2 regions of the Brasilonema octagenarum UFV-OR1 genome follow, and region 1 is predicted to be linked to the other one. Evidence: riboswitches for the same ligand, from Rfam matches in the RefSeq annotation. Region 1 holds a riboswitch; the other holds the start of a gene.
The links. A riboswitch is a leader RNA that binds a small molecule or an ion and turns the genes downstream of it on or off. The one in region 1 is predicted to bind cobalamin.

Region 1 (7,417 bases):
GGTGCAATCTTTCAAGCTGTTGGAGTTATTACTGGGAAAGTCGCTTTTAGCGAAGAGAACAGAAGCACTATCATAATTGGGAACAAAGAGTATCCTCTCTTTTACGCGCCCAAGAAACAGCGAGCATTTGATGCATTAAAGAAAGAAGTACAGGCAACGGGCGAAGCCACTCAACGGTTGGTTGTTTACCCGCGTTTTACCCATTTCCCTAGACGCGATCAACCCGCCCAGGTTTCGTTTCAAGTCGTTGGGTTTGACAAAGGACGTGAAACAAAAGGGGCGGCATCCGAGGAACTTTCCGACATGGAGTTTAAACTCTGTGGATTATGGCAGTTCATCCCCGTTTGCCCTACTCCCTGCATCTCTATATTCCGAAATTTTACCAAAGAGCGGCTGGATCATGTAAAAAAATCGGAACCAGCAAAAAAGGTAAAATTCATGAAAGCTAGTCATCTGCCACTGTTTTGGAGGGATGCGCCAGTTCCGCCGTTCAGATTCAATCCCAAGGCTGACAAAGAACAGCAAGGCAAGCCAGTTTTCGTGCAGATCAAAGCTAAATTTATGCCTGGGCGGGATGCTTTTGCTTTTGATTCGTTGCTGGGGTTGCCGTTGGAGAAGCCACCCAAGTTCCTAAAAGTCAGCAAGGAAGATAAGGCGACAGCGTTGAAAGAGAAGAGGGACGCTGAAAGAGCTGCTGGCAAGGATGTTGGGGGATACGAACGTAAGCCACCGTATACAGTCAGACCCAAAGGTCATTTTAGTGAAAAACCAATGACCGAAAAACCAATGACCGAAAAACCAATGTTCGAAAAACCAAAGCCGAAACCAAAACCACAACAACAGTAGTAAAAAAGAAACTCCCTCGTATACCAAGGGAGTTTCTGCATCTGCGTGACTACACTCAAGAATTGCTCCCAGCTTGAAAAATCTGTTGGGCAGTTAAGCTAAGTTCTGGAAATGTTGGGGATTGAATGCGTTCATCTCCCCTAAACTGAGTAACTTGGTATTCACCTTCCACCAAATAGTAAATAGAAATAGTAGGTTGTTTGGGGTTACCGATGAACTTATGAGCGCCAAGAGCAAGATAATCTATAATCCAATATTCAGGAATTCCAATTCCTTCATACTCACCATATTTTTTGTAGTAATCATCTCGCCAATTAGTACTCACCCTTACGGGTTCGTCAGTTGCTACCCTTCGGGAAGCCGCCCTCCGGGCGTCTACAACGCGGGGAACCCGCGCAACGCACTGACTCACTACCTCAACCACCAGAGGAATTGATGCACCTTGAGTTACAGTAGATTCCTTTTTCCAAAGTGGTTCCGTTGCCAAATTAGGGCGATTTAGTATCAACACATCTGGCGAGTAACCTGATTCACTTTCAGGTGGTTTAACTAGTGCTGTTTTAGGTATGGAATAGGGAAGCTTTAATCGTTTAATTTCCACTGCTATTTCTAGCGTTAAAAAACCTGTGATGTCTTCATGATCTCCCAATGGTTGCGGCATTTCAACGATTACCCCATCATGCAGTTCATAGCGTCTTCCATCTGGTTTCCACTCCACAAATTCTTGAAATGTCACTAGTTTGCGTAGGGTTTGAGTCATCTATTTTCCTCCTTTTGTTGTTGCTGCTTTCTACCTCACTTATAAATGACTCTTACTCGGCACTAAAATCATCGAAAAATAAGGCACTTGGGATGGATCCATATCATCCAAAGAAACAACTCGCTGGTTTGCCATCGTCCCTCGTTCAATGTAACGCGCCCGTGATGCCAGTCCTAATTTATGCAACACATCACGAACTTTTGTAAAATGCCGTCGCAGTTTGATAATGACAGCAGCATCAGCATTTAACAATTGTGCTTCCAAAACTTCGGCTGGTAGAGGAGCTGGTAGTACGCTGAAAACATCGTTACGATAACTCAGGGGGACTGCTAGTGCTGAAGCACACCCCATTGGTGAAGAAACTCCTGGCACGACTTCTGTTTCAAAATGGTCAGACAGTCGTGTGAATACGTACATAAAAGAGCCGTAAAACAACGGATCGCCCTCGCACAGTACCACCACATCCCGTCCAGCAGCAAGATGTTCTTGTATAGGAATGACAACCTCGTCATAAATAGGTTGTGCAGCATACGGATCAAGAGCGCGGGGAAGATGATACTGTACCTCGATTTGATTGCCAGGAAGATATTCAGCTACGATACCTCTAGCTATACTTTCCTTATCATCTGCAGATTGATAGGCGACTACTGGGCAAGAACGTAATAGCCGCAGTGCTTTTAATGTTATAAGTTCTGGATCACCAGGACCAACACCAACTCCATAAAGACGACCTTTGTTCATCATTCTTCCTCCGTTGCTAAGGCGTTAACTGCGGCGGCGGCGATCGCACTCCCACCCCGCCGACCATGTAATGTCATAAATGGCACACCACGACTATCTGCAGCCAGTGCTGCTTTCGATTCTGCCGCACCCACAAACCCAACAGGAAAACCCAGAATGAGAGCTGGTTTTGGTGCCCCAGCGCTCAACATTTCTAGTAACCGAAACAAAACAGTCGGTGCGTTGCCAATTGTAACCACAGCCCCTTCTAACACTGGTAGCCACAATTCCAAAGCAGCTGCAGAACGGGTGGTTCCCAGTTTTTGAGCAAGTTCTGGCACATCGGGATGATTGAGGGTGCAAATCACTGAATTGTCTGCTGGTAGTCGTCGCCGCGTAATACCTTCTGCTACCATCCGACAATCACACAAAATCGGTGCCCCTGCTGCTAAAGCTGTACGCCCAGATTCTACAGCTGTTGGTGAAGCTGCTAAGTCATAAACAATATCTGTCATCCCACAAGCATGAATCAGACGCACGGCAACATTTGCGACATCGGGAGCAAGTACAGACAGATTTGCCTCAGAACGAATCATGGCAAAGGATTTATGATATATTTTGTTACCGTCTTTTATGTAGTCAATAGTCATTTGTTAGTTGTTACTCTTATCCCATCCAAAAAAGACTTATTTAACGAACCGCCAAGACGAGCGACTGCGTTGCGGAGCCAGTACTGCAGGAGGGTTTCCCGACCTAGGTATCTGGCGTTGGGGTTCCCCCCGTTGTAGCACCTGGCGTGCCAAGAACCCCAAGAAAAAGATAGGTAATTTTGTAGGGGAAGGCGGTAGTTGTTAGTTGTTTGTTTATTAACCACTAACTACTCTTATTTATCAAACAACCGTTGCAAGTCTGCAATTACATATTGGTTGACAAATTCACCAAATGATGTATTGGAAGCATCACGTTCTGCCATATATATTTGCAACATTCGCTCTAGCAGTGAAGGTAATTCTGTAAAGGACACCCAACCGTAAAGTTCTCGTCCAAATTTTTCGTGACTATCACCATCACCTACGCAGACTTTATAACCTTCCACCACTTCCCCTTTATCTTCAATATTGAAACCAACAAGAGCAATATCGCTCCTGCTATGCTGAGCACAGGATTTTTCGCAACCTGTGAAGTGAATGTTGACTGGTTGGTCAAGAATAACGCGATCATTCAAGTATTGCGCTAATGCTAGGGCATGATTTTTGGTATCTGTTGCTGAAGACGCACATCCGGTGTTACCAGCGCAAGCAACTAGGGCACTGCGAATATTAGTTGCAGACCAATGCAATCCTAAGTTTTCAATTTTACTTTGTATCTTGGGAATCCACTGTTGAGGAATATCTGATATCAAAAGATTTTGCCAAGGTGTCAGCCTAAGTGTAGCATTAGCATAGGTTTCAGCTATATCCGCTAACCCACGTATTTGTAAAGTATTTAATCTACCAACTGGTACGACAACACCAATGTAGGACAATCCTTTGTGTCGTTGGGGATGGACACCTATGTGTTGGTATTTAGAATAGACATTGCATCCAATATCTCTATATTCCTCCTTAATTTGTGTATGACTGCTTTTCACAGAAAAACGCCGTAGTGGATAGGGAAGATGACGTTCAACTTCTTGAAGAAATCTTTCTATACCTAAGTTGTTCAAAATCTCCCAAAAACGTGGCTGACGTGACTTGCGATGAGGAATTGTGTTTCCAATCTCTAGTGTGAGATGCTGCAAATAGACTTGTGCCAATGCACCTACAACCTCAACACACTCTTCTGGTTTTAGCAGGATGTCTGTATCAATAAATGGTTCAAACAGCGATGTACCCAAGTTCAGTTTGAACCGGAAGTAAACGTTATTATCAACCATAACCGCAGTCAGGGCGATATCGTTTGATCGTTCGCCAATCGACACAGAACCACCGCCATCAAAAGCAACGCTGAATTTAGGTGAAAGTGGCGCTAGCTCTGGGTGAGTGGTAATGTAGTGATCTAATTTGCTGATGAGAGGTCGAGTATCAATTAATTCGTATAAGTCGATGCCAGACGTGGGACTACCCATGATATTGCGGAGATGATCAACCTCTGGAACGGCTGAAGCTATACCAATATCTTGTAGGACTCTTAAAAATTTAGCCGGAATCTCTGTACGGATTGCACGGATTTGGAGGTTGGCACGATTGGTAATATTAGTGTAACCAGTTCCCAACTCGTCAGCTAAGTCAGCGATGACACGAAACTGCTGACTAGTCAGTATTCCTCCAGGTACACGGATGCGAGATAAAATACCATCTCGCGCGGACGTTTGATAAAAAAGACCAGGACAACCAGACACGCCTACAACTCCTTCCCCGTGCGACGCAGAGAGCAGATAACAACTGTGTGTACAAGACACCCTTGGAGTCAGCATTCTGACTAACCGAATTTGTTGGTTGTTAGCTGTTTTATCAACTACTAAGCACTAGCAAAATCGGATTACAGCTGCGGCACAGTACCGGAATTTCACCGGACTTTCCCGACTCCAAGTGTGTAGTTTAGCATGAGATAATAGCCATACTTCTTTTTGCCAAATCTTCTTGATTCTTCCATTAGTCGCCAGATGCAGAAATGGTTATCGGTAGTGGGTATTGGTGAGGATGGGCTATCGGGATTGAGTGCGATTGCCTATTCTCTCCTTGAACATGCACAAGTGATAGTCGGGGGAAAACGCCATCTCGCCATGTTACCACCAGACGATTCACGAGAAAAACTCATTTGGACTTCCCCCATCAGTCATTCTATAGAAGAAATTCTCCGTCGCCGGGGTCAATCTGTATGCGTTTTGGCAAGTGGCGATCCCATGTGCTTTGGTATCGGTGTCACTCTCTCCCGCCAGATTCCTATTTCTGAGATGACTATCATCCCCGCCCCTTCATCCTTCAGCCTTGCTTGTGCCAGACTAGGATGGTCACTCACTGAAGTAGAGACATTAAGCTTAAACGCTCGTCCTCCTGCTCTCATCCAAGCGGCTATCTACCCAGGAGCACGTCTTCTGATTTTAAGCGAAGGCAAGGAAACCCCAGCAATTGTCGCTGAAATCTTGACAAAGCGGGGTTTTAGTGATAGTAAAATTACCGTCCTAGAACATATGGGCGGTTATCAGGAGAGAATTATCGCAGGCACAGCCGCTTCATGGACGACAACAGAAATAGCTGATTTGAATACGATCGCTGTAGAGTGTATTGCTGATGCTGGAGTTTTCCCCTTACCTCGGTTAGCAGGACTACCAGATGATGCGTATCATCATGATGGACAGTTGACTAAGCGCGAAGTGCGAGCAATAACACTTTCTGCTTTAGCTCCCACACCGGGACAGTTGTTGTGGGATGTGGGTGCGGGGTGTGGTTCGATTGGTATTGAGTGGATGCGGAGTCATTCTCGGTGTCGGGCGATCGCCATAGAACAAAACTCCACCCGACTACAATATATTGCTGACAACGCCGCCGCCCTTGGTACACCTTATTTACAAATTGTTGCGGGTAAAGCTCCCGCTGCATTGAATGATTTGCCCCAACCCGACGCTATCTTTATTGGCGGTGGTGCAACAACAGAAGGTTTATTCGAGGTGTGTTGGGAAGCTTTGCGTCCGGGAGGGCGTTTTGTTGCTAATGCTGTGACGATTGAAAGTGAGCAGAAGTTGTTGCAATGGCACAATCAGGTAGGCGGGGAGTTGATTCGTGTTGCTGTTCAACGGGCTGCACCTATTGGCGGGTTTTTGGGGTGGAAGCCGATGGTGCCGGTGACGCAGTGGGTGGTGAGGAAGTAGTTGGAAGCGAGTATCTTTTCGAGTTATTTGTCAGGTGGACAGGGCTTGATGTATAAAATTACAGTATATTTGCTCCACAAATATACTGTAATTTTCACTCTATATTTCCTGAAGAGGGATCTGTTGATCTGTAGCCAAGGGATGCTTTAAACTTCGGCTGTGTCTCATATGTGACCTGCCACTGATAAGCTTTGCCGTAAGACCACTTTGTTTGTCATATTACTAAAGTAGATATCTGAGGATGTACAGAAACATTAAAGCCAATGCTATATCAGATAATAGTCAAAGTTGAGTCTGAAGCAATTTACCACCAACCATATAAATTAGAGATTGATAACTTTATCCTCGGAGTAATGCTCAGTCCAGATAAGGTGGTAGAGGAGCTAAGCATTGCTCTAAGGGTAAAGAATTATCAGGATTTTTTACCCCAAGTTAGTTCAGATATAGAAAGCCAGATTACTCGGATAGATATGCGAGATTCGCCGCTGTGTTTTTTACTCGTTGATCTCGCGCAACATATTGAAGCTCTTGGTAGCTTTTGGTTTGGAATTAAAAAGATCTATTGGGAGAGTCCAAAAAGAGCTTGGATAGCTGAATCATTTGAGGAGCAGGAGGCTCTTGAATTTTCAACGCATGATTTTCAGCAAGAGTCTCATGAAAATAAATGCTACAGAGAAATGTCTCCAGGAATGCTAGCATCTCTGGTACAGAATCGTCTCCTTCACCAACATTTAGTTTTGCCAATGTCGTTCTATCGAGAAGCATGTAATGACTTTAGCTCTGGTAGATACACAAGTTCCTTTATCAACTTCTACTTCTATCTAGATGACTTATACGGACAAGGCAAAACAAAAAACAAAGAAGTAGAAAAATTATTTAAGTCATCGGAGCATATCAGGAAAGCTATTGAGCAAACTATACAACTTTATCAAAATGTAGGTGATTCGGAAAATTTCGATCAATTAAAGAAGTTCCTTGATATGGAAAAGTGTGAGTTTAATGTCGATGGAATAATCGAGCTGATAGTACAGGTGCGTGGTAATTTATCACACTTTTCTCAAAAAAGCTCCAAGAAAAAGGGGCATCCTCTAAATCAAAGGGAGTTCAGAAGCATGGCGTATCTTATAAACTCAATTTGCATCCACACATTTATAGAACTTACTACTGGTGAGATGCCAAAGTAGTTTGTACATTCTGGTGGTGTTTAGCTGTATTGGAGTAAGCGGTCTAACACTGCGCTG
Region 2 (7,417 bases), on a different contig from region 1:
TCAGCAGGTGGTACAGCTATTGTTGGAGGAGTAGCTGTGGAAAGAGGTTTGGCAAAAGTGGCAGGTAAAACTCTCACTAAGACTATAGGCAAGTCCGTTGGTAAGTTCACTGGAAAAACTGTTGCCAAAGTCATTGCTAAAGCAGGGGGAACTGCTGGTGAAGCCGTGGGCCAAGCGATTGCTGTTGCTACTGCACCAATTGTAGGTCCGATACTTGGAACAGTGATTGTTGCTTGGGACTTGATAGATCACTACCAAACACGCAAAGTAAACGAACCAATCTTGAGAACGCAAATAAAACAATACCTGACGAGTATGAAAGCTATCATTCTTAATGACAGCAGTACTGGGTTCATGTCTGCAATCCATGACTTTGAAGTGCAAGTTTCAAAATCATTTTCTGCTTCTCAAAACACATAAGTTCTAATTAACTGCGCTCAATAGTTAATGTGACAGCGTGTCTAGGCAAACTTATAGCTAAATAATGAGTGCCTGGACGCGCTTACAGGTTGTGACAGAATTTATGAGAACATGATTTGTGTGCAATTAGCCTTCTTGCTTTCATGCCAACGAACGATTCTGAACTGCAAATCCAAGCGCGGAGAATTCTAGACGAGATCGCCTTTATTCCCTTTGAGCAATGCCAGCCCTTAAGCCGTGGGTTTGAGAATATTCCTCCTCGTCCTGGCATTTACGCAATCAGGCACAGGACTGACGGATTACTCTACATCGGTAAAACTAAAAGCTTGCGGGGTCGTTTCAGTGGCGGGCATAAAGCTTTTCTGTGGGCATGGCTCGACAAATATGACGATGAGGATGTGCGGATTGCAATGCAGTTGATTTCGCACTGGGAAAGCCCTGCGTTATTATTGGAGCTAGAAGCGATTATTTTAAGAGCCACTGAACCACCTTACAACGTCCAAATTCCGACGGAGATGTAAAGTTATGCAAGCCAAACTTCAAGAACAGCTTTCTCCTGCTGATGCCGAAGCCATCTTAGGACGCTTGCCTGAACGAATTCGCGCCGCTCTAGTTGCTCGTGCGGCTGAAATCGAATATCCTATCGAAGCAGTGGTTGAGATGGCGATCGCTAGCTTTCTTGATACAGAGGCGTTAGGTTTTGCAGATTGTAAACCAGGACGTGGACAGTAAGGTTGTGTGTGAGCAGATCGGTAAATGAGAGGGCGATCGTGGCGGTCTAACAATCCAAATGCAGCGGACGGAATAAAGATGGTTGGTTGAGATGACAAAGAAAGATTATCGGTGTTGTCGCAAAAGCGATCGGCAACCCATCAACCGCACCGTTAAATCATCACAAGCCTATTTAATCTTGTACATAGTCTTGTCCAGTCACCAATGCCAATTCTGCTCGCATAAACTCACGTCCTAAGTAAGCCGCATGATCCAATCGCCTGACTGGGCAGGGTTTTGTTGACTCAAATAGTTGAATACAAATTTCTTTGGCAGTTCTTCCTGTAAACAGGGTAGTTGCTTGTCTTTGCACTTTGACAGTTGCAGGAATGGGCTTTCCGGTTTCTGGATCGATCGCTAATCCTTGCTCATTAATTTCATTGGTAAAATGTTTCGCGCAGATTACAGCGATTTTCATCTATTTGAACCACTATTTTTTATAGGGGTACAAGGCATTGCGCCCCGGAGAGTGTGGTTTATTTACCCGAAAACTGCTGTAAGCCTGCTCCCGGATCTAAATAGATGATAAAGTAACCTGCTGGATCGAGTTCTAAAAATCGCTTGGATAGTTTGTCGTCAATTGCTGTAATTGTTTCTACTGTTGTGATCATCATTTTTTAACTCCAAAACAAAAAGCACCGCACAAATGCGGAGAACGCACAGAATAGTGTAGATAATGAGGCTTTATTGTTAGGTTCCACAATAAGCCTCTTGAAAAAGTCTTAAAGCACTCTCAGACCTTAGTCTGAGGCTATTACTGCTATCTCGGAGGTGCGTTAACTTCCTCCCGCAAGACTTTGGCGGCTTCTACCATGTTTTTCATTGAGGGAATCACCTCTTCCCAACGCCGAGTTTTCAAACCGCAATCTGGATTCACCCAAATTTGTTTTACGGGTAAATTAGCAACTCCAGTCCGCAATTGCTCTAAAATCTGTTCAGTTGTTGGGACTACGGGACTATGGATGTCATAAACTCCATTACCAACTTGATGTGAGTAGCCACCTGATGTTATTTCTCGCAAAGTTTGATTATTGCTGCGACTATTTTCAATCGAAATAACATCAGCATCTAACCGTTCAATATCCTTGATAATGTCACCAAATTCGCAGTAGCACATGTGGGTATGAATTTGAGTTTGAGGTTGGGCTACTGCTGTCGCCAAACGAAATGAATCCACAGCCCAAGAAAGATATTCACTCCACCGTTGAGGCTTTAGAGGTAAACCCTCACGTAGCGCTGGTTCATCTACTTGAATGACTTTTGCACCAGCTGCTTCCAAATCCGCTACCTCATCCCGCAACGCCAAAGCAATTTGAAAAGCTTGTTCTTGACGAGAAATATCCGTCCTGGTGTAAGACCAATTTAAGATAGTTACAGGACCTGTCAACATCCCTTTGATAGGTTTTTCAGTCAATGATTGAGCTACTTTAAACTCACGCACTGTCATAGGCGCAGTACGAATCACATCACCGTAAATAATTGGCGGACGAACATAACGGCTACCGTAACTTTGCACCCAACCATTTTCAGTGAAAGCGAAGCCTGATAACTGCTGTCCAAAAAATTCCACCATGTCGGTGCGTTCAAATTCACCATGAACTAGAACATCTAACCCTAATTCCTCCTGTAGTTTAATACTCTTGGCAATTTCAACATCAATTGCAGCTTGGTACGCTTGCTGACTCAACTCACCCCGTTTATAGCGTACTCGGAGTTGACGAACTTCAGAAGTTTGGGGAAAAGAGCCAATTGTGGTTGTCGGGAACAGAGGAAGATGAATTTGGGAATCAAGACGCAATCCATAGGATAAGGAGCGCTGAAAATCATCAATCTTCAGAGTTTTTCTTCTTTCTTGAATTGAGTGATTTACTGGACTAAACTGCTCGAATTGACTCCAGCTTGACTCAAGAAATTCTTGCTCTGTTTTGGTATTGTCTCCTATGATTGTTCGAGCCAATAACACCACTTCTTGAAGTTTCTGTTCTGCAAAACTTAAAACATTTCTTAATGCTGATGGCAGTTGTTTTTCTCCTTTAGCATCGTAGGGAACAAACTGCAAAGAAGCTGATGGCTGAATATCTAGAGACTTTACATGTAAATTGTCTACAATCTCTTGCAATACGGAGAGAACTTGTTCTGGACGAATTTGCCAAATGTTTCTGGCATCTATAATTCCTAATCCCAGTCGCTTATCTTCAGGGAAACCGTAAGTTTTGATTAACTCTAAGTTTCGTCCGCGAGTGAAGTCCAAACTAATTGCGCTGACTGGTAATTCTATCACCCAAGGATAGGTTTCCCCTAAATCATCAAAGTAAGTAACTAGGTGTAGGGGTAGTTCTACAGACTCAAGTGAGTTATAAACTGTTTGAAAGTGTTTTTTCCAGGAATTGGCATCACCCAAAACTAAGGCAGGTTCGTGCATTTGCACTTCGTCTACTCCCAGATTTTTCAGTTCTGTGAGTAGGTTAATGTAGAGTGGTATTAGCTTTGATACCGCCTCGTCAATATTTGATTCTAGTTTGCTTAAGCGCAGGAGTGTACAGGGACTAAGTATAATGGGGATTGCCCTTTTACCTAATATCTTTTGGGCGCGCTGGACTGTTTGTAAAAAGTCGCTGAAATCTGCTGACAGGATTTCTGAGGCGATTTCAGGGACAAGATAGTGATAGTTAGTATCGAACCACTTTGTCATTTCAAGAGCGGGAATTCCTTCTTTCCCTCGTGCCATTGCAAAGTAGCGTTCTAAGCCGGAAAACTGTTGGAAGGGTTCGGGAATTAAACCAAAACGAAACGCCCAGTCAAGTACATGATCGTAGAGTCTGGTATCTCCAATCCCAATTTTTTCAATTCCTGCATCTAACTGGGTTTTCCAGTTAGCTTCTTCAACTTCTGTTACTGTTTGTAACAACGATTCTGCTGCTATCTTTCCACTCCAAAAGGCTTCTAGTGATTTCTTGACTTCCCTATTTTTACCAATACGGGGATAGCCTAATGTTGCACTTTTAATCTGCATGAGTTTATCTTATTAATGAAAACTAATGATTTGGGTACTACAGCGCCGCTACAGTAGTCAAAAAGGAGGCAAAAAACCCGGTTTCTCTCTGTCGAAAAACTTGAGATCTCGTATACTCAACTCAAATAAACCGGGTTTTTGGGATTAATGTACCGGCGCTCTAGGGATTGGGAACTGAGAACTTTTAGTCATACCGAAATCCGCTTTTCTAACCCCCTTTTAACCCAGGCGATTAGAAATCGCGCGCCAGGTGCTAACTCCTGCGGAGACGCTGCGCGTTCGCGTAGCGTGCGCCTTGCGCTTACAAGTCGGCAAAGCTGCCCAACGCACTGGCTTGACTACACAAACAAAGTCCGCCTACGCGGACTAAATAACAAAGGGGGTATTAGATCCGGATTTGGTATCAGTCCTCAATGAACAACAAGTTAGGTTTAATTTCGCCCACTTAATTAAGTGGTGGAATCTTTGCCAAAATCCCCTTTTTCAGTGCTTGGGGTCGTTCTGACCAAGGCAGTGAACCATCGGGTTTAGCGTAGTATTGACTGGCACATTGCAGAATGGCTTCGGCGCTACTGTCAACTGGCAAATCGCCAAAGAGATAGGTTAATTTATCTTGGGCAGCAAAGGCAATGACACAAGAGCGATTACAAGCACTCATGCATTCAACTCCCTGAATTGGGAAATTATTTCGCAATTCCCAGTTTTGCGCAAGTTCCTGAAGCTGCTGTAGTAGTTGTTGACCACCACTTTCACCAACTCGCTTGCCGTCTTGCCAGGTACTAGCACAAGTCCTGCAAACAAATAAAGTATGTTGTTTGTTGATCATTGATTTTGAAGTGTATGGGAGGAAGTTCAAACCGCAAATCTCACACAGTGTTGCCAACACCAAAGTCCAGCCCTGCTGACTGTGTGAAAACTATTGCAAAGAATTCTTAACTATCAAGAACAACTCTAAACATTTACACCTAGAAAAAACTAGTACGAATGAGAGCTATACCTAGAGTCGTAATTTTTACCGTCAACTAATCGTATATCCGTGCCTATTGTAGCAAGACATCATCTTGAATGCATCTGTGCCACTATGAGAACGTGAAGCTGGCAAATTGTATAAATTTGTAAAAACATTCATGGGATTGTTCATCTGTACCTCGCAGACGTGCAGAACTAACAAGTTAACTTCGGCGGGCATCCTGGCTGAGAGATACTTATCTCCTTTACAGTTGCGGGACAGCGCCGGATTTACACCGGACTTTCCCCCTTACCTCTAATGGCTGACCCCCATTAGAACCGACTTTATAACAATACCTTACCATACTTCTATCCCACAAATGTCGTCAATCACAATCTTGGGAAAGTCATCGTTTTTCCACGAGTCCTGCGTGGTTTTTTGACCAAATTTGACTTTTGCAAGAGGCTGATTGTGAGCGATCGCGCCTTGCGCGGCTCCCTGCTGGAGCATCGCCTTCCTTATAATTGCTTTGTTTTGCAACTGATCTGTCACGCCAAAACAAGTGGATACAGTTGAAACATAGCGCTTCTCGGTTGCGTGCAATACACAACTGTAGAGACGTTACATTTACGTGCTCTACATTATTCGTAGTGGTGTATGTGATTCAAATGAGAACCGCTATATAAGCCAGTGGATAAATTCCTTAAGCGTGACATTAATCAAGAAAAACTATGAAACAGAACAATGTGTCCTTGCCAACTGAGTGTACGCTTCGCAGTGCAACATCTGAGGATATCTGGTCTATTCGGTTGTTGGTACTGCGCGCAAAACTTGACCCTACCCAAATACGATGGCAGCAATTCTGGGTAATAGAATGTAACAAGCAATTAATCGCTTGCGGACAATTACGCAACTTCTCTGGTGCCCAAGAACTCGGTAGTTTGGTTGTCTTACCAGCTTGGAGAAGTCGAGGTTTGGGGAGTTTTCTGACACAGCATTTGATTACCCAGGCGACTCAACCACTTTATTTAGAGTGTCTGGGTGAGAAACTGGCGCAGTTTTACAGTCGCTTTGGTTTTGTGGCAATTTCCTTTGAGGAGTTACCACCATCTCTCAAACGCAAGTTTGGATTATCTCAATTAGCAAAGAAGTTGATAAAAGTTCCTGTTGTGTTTATGAAGTATCAAGAATAGCTTTTTTTGTTTATTTACCTCCATTTACGTACCTCTTCTGGCGGCTAAACTCCACCTTTGGACTCAAGTCACTGTTGTATGCAAGCGCTAACACTATAAGAGAGCTTTAGTGTGCCTAGAATTGACTTGCAGTAAAGTGCTCATATTCAAACTAGATAGTACAGACAAGAGTAGGAAAAATGACAGATTCAGAAAACCGCAACGAACAAATTAAGAAGCTACGTGAACTGATCAAAGATATTGACATTGGGATGCTGACTACAGTAGATGAAGACGGGACTTTGCGCAGTCGTCCGATGTCAATTAACTCAGAGGTCGAACCTGATGGCGATCTTTGGTTCTTTACCTACGCCAGTTCTCATAAGGTAAGAGAAATTGAGCAGCAAGAGCGAGTCAACGTCAGTTTTTCTGATCCACAAAAGCAGAGCTATGTTTCAGTGTCGGGTTCAGCTCAATTGGTACGCGATCGCAACAAACTACAGCAGCTGTGGAAACCACAACTAAAAGCTTGGTTTCCCAAGGAACTAGATGAACCTGATATTGCTTTGCTCAAAGTTAGTGTAGAAAAGGCTGAGTATTGGGATGCTCCTTCGAGTTTTGTCGCGCACACAATTGCACTGGTGAAGGCGATGACAACAGGAGAAAAACCCAATGTTGGCGAAAATGAAAAAGTTACTTTGAAATAATCAAAAAGTAAGATAATCGCAACACAAAAACTCGGGTTCTTTGAGAAACCGAGTTTCTAGTATTCTGTTAAAGATATTATCTAGATAATTGTATGGTGAACAACATACCTCAACAGGGGCAAAAACCTCCTGATTTCTCTGCGATAGATCAAGACGGTAACCAACTTAGTCTAGGTGATTTCTCTGGTCAATGGGTGGTCCTTTATTTCTACCCCAAAGATGACACTCCTGGTTGTACCACTGAAGCTAAAGATTTTAGCGAGTTATCTCAAGACTTTAGTAAATTAGGAGCGAAAATCTTGGGTGTCAGTCCAGATTCACAAAAATCTCATTGCAAAGTTATTAATAAGCATAACTTATCAATAACTTTGTTAAGTGATCCAGA

Region 2: linked by a shared signal. The riboswitch ahead of AC5590_RS03260 (DUF1636 domain-containing protein) and the one ahead of cobG (precorrin-3B synthase) in region 1 are both predicted to bind cobalamin.

Annotation. Positions count from the first base shown of each region.
Region 1 covers NZ_CAWPKW010000310.1:6,852-14,268, forward strand. Annotated here, with positions in the region: gene AC5590_RS27435 (hypothetical protein) at 1-846, shown strand, start outside; gene AC5590_RS27440 (Uma2 family endonuclease) at 902-1,606, opposite strand; gene AC5590_RS27445 (precorrin-2 C(20)-methyltransferase) at 1,646-2,350, opposite strand; gene AC5590_RS27450 (precorrin-8X methylmutase) at 2,347-2,976, opposite strand; gene cobG (precorrin-3B synthase) at 3,210-4,706, opposite strand; cobalamin riboswitch at 4,756-4,910, opposite strand; gene cbiE (precorrin-6y C5,15-methyltransferase (decarboxylating) subunit CbiE) at 4,971-6,176, shown strand; gene AC5590_RS27465 (hypothetical protein) at 6,440-7,360, shown strand.
Region 2 covers NZ_CAWPKW010000047.1:1,292-8,708, reverse strand. Annotated here, with positions in the region: gene AC5590_RS03285 (hypothetical protein) at 1-420, shown strand, start outside; gene AC5590_RS03280 (GIY-YIG nuclease family protein) at 564-941, shown strand; gene AC5590_RS03275 (hypothetical protein) at 946-1,152, shown strand; partial or broken gene AC5590_RS03270 (DUF4346 domain-containing protein) at 1,325-1,802, opposite strand; gene metE (5-methyltetrahydropteroyltriglutamate--homocysteine S-methyltransferase) at 1,952-4,204, opposite strand; gene AC5590_RS03260 (DUF1636 domain-containing protein) at 4,650-5,030, opposite strand; cobalamin riboswitch at 5,368-5,511, opposite strand; gene AC5590_RS03255 (hypothetical protein) at 5,511-5,705, opposite strand; gene AC5590_RS03250 (GNAT family N-acetyltransferase) at 5,885-6,346, shown strand; gene AC5590_RS03245 (pyridoxamine 5'-phosphate oxidase family protein) at 6,526-7,032, shown strand; gene bcp (thioredoxin-dependent thiol peroxidase) at 7,128-7,417, shown strand, end outside.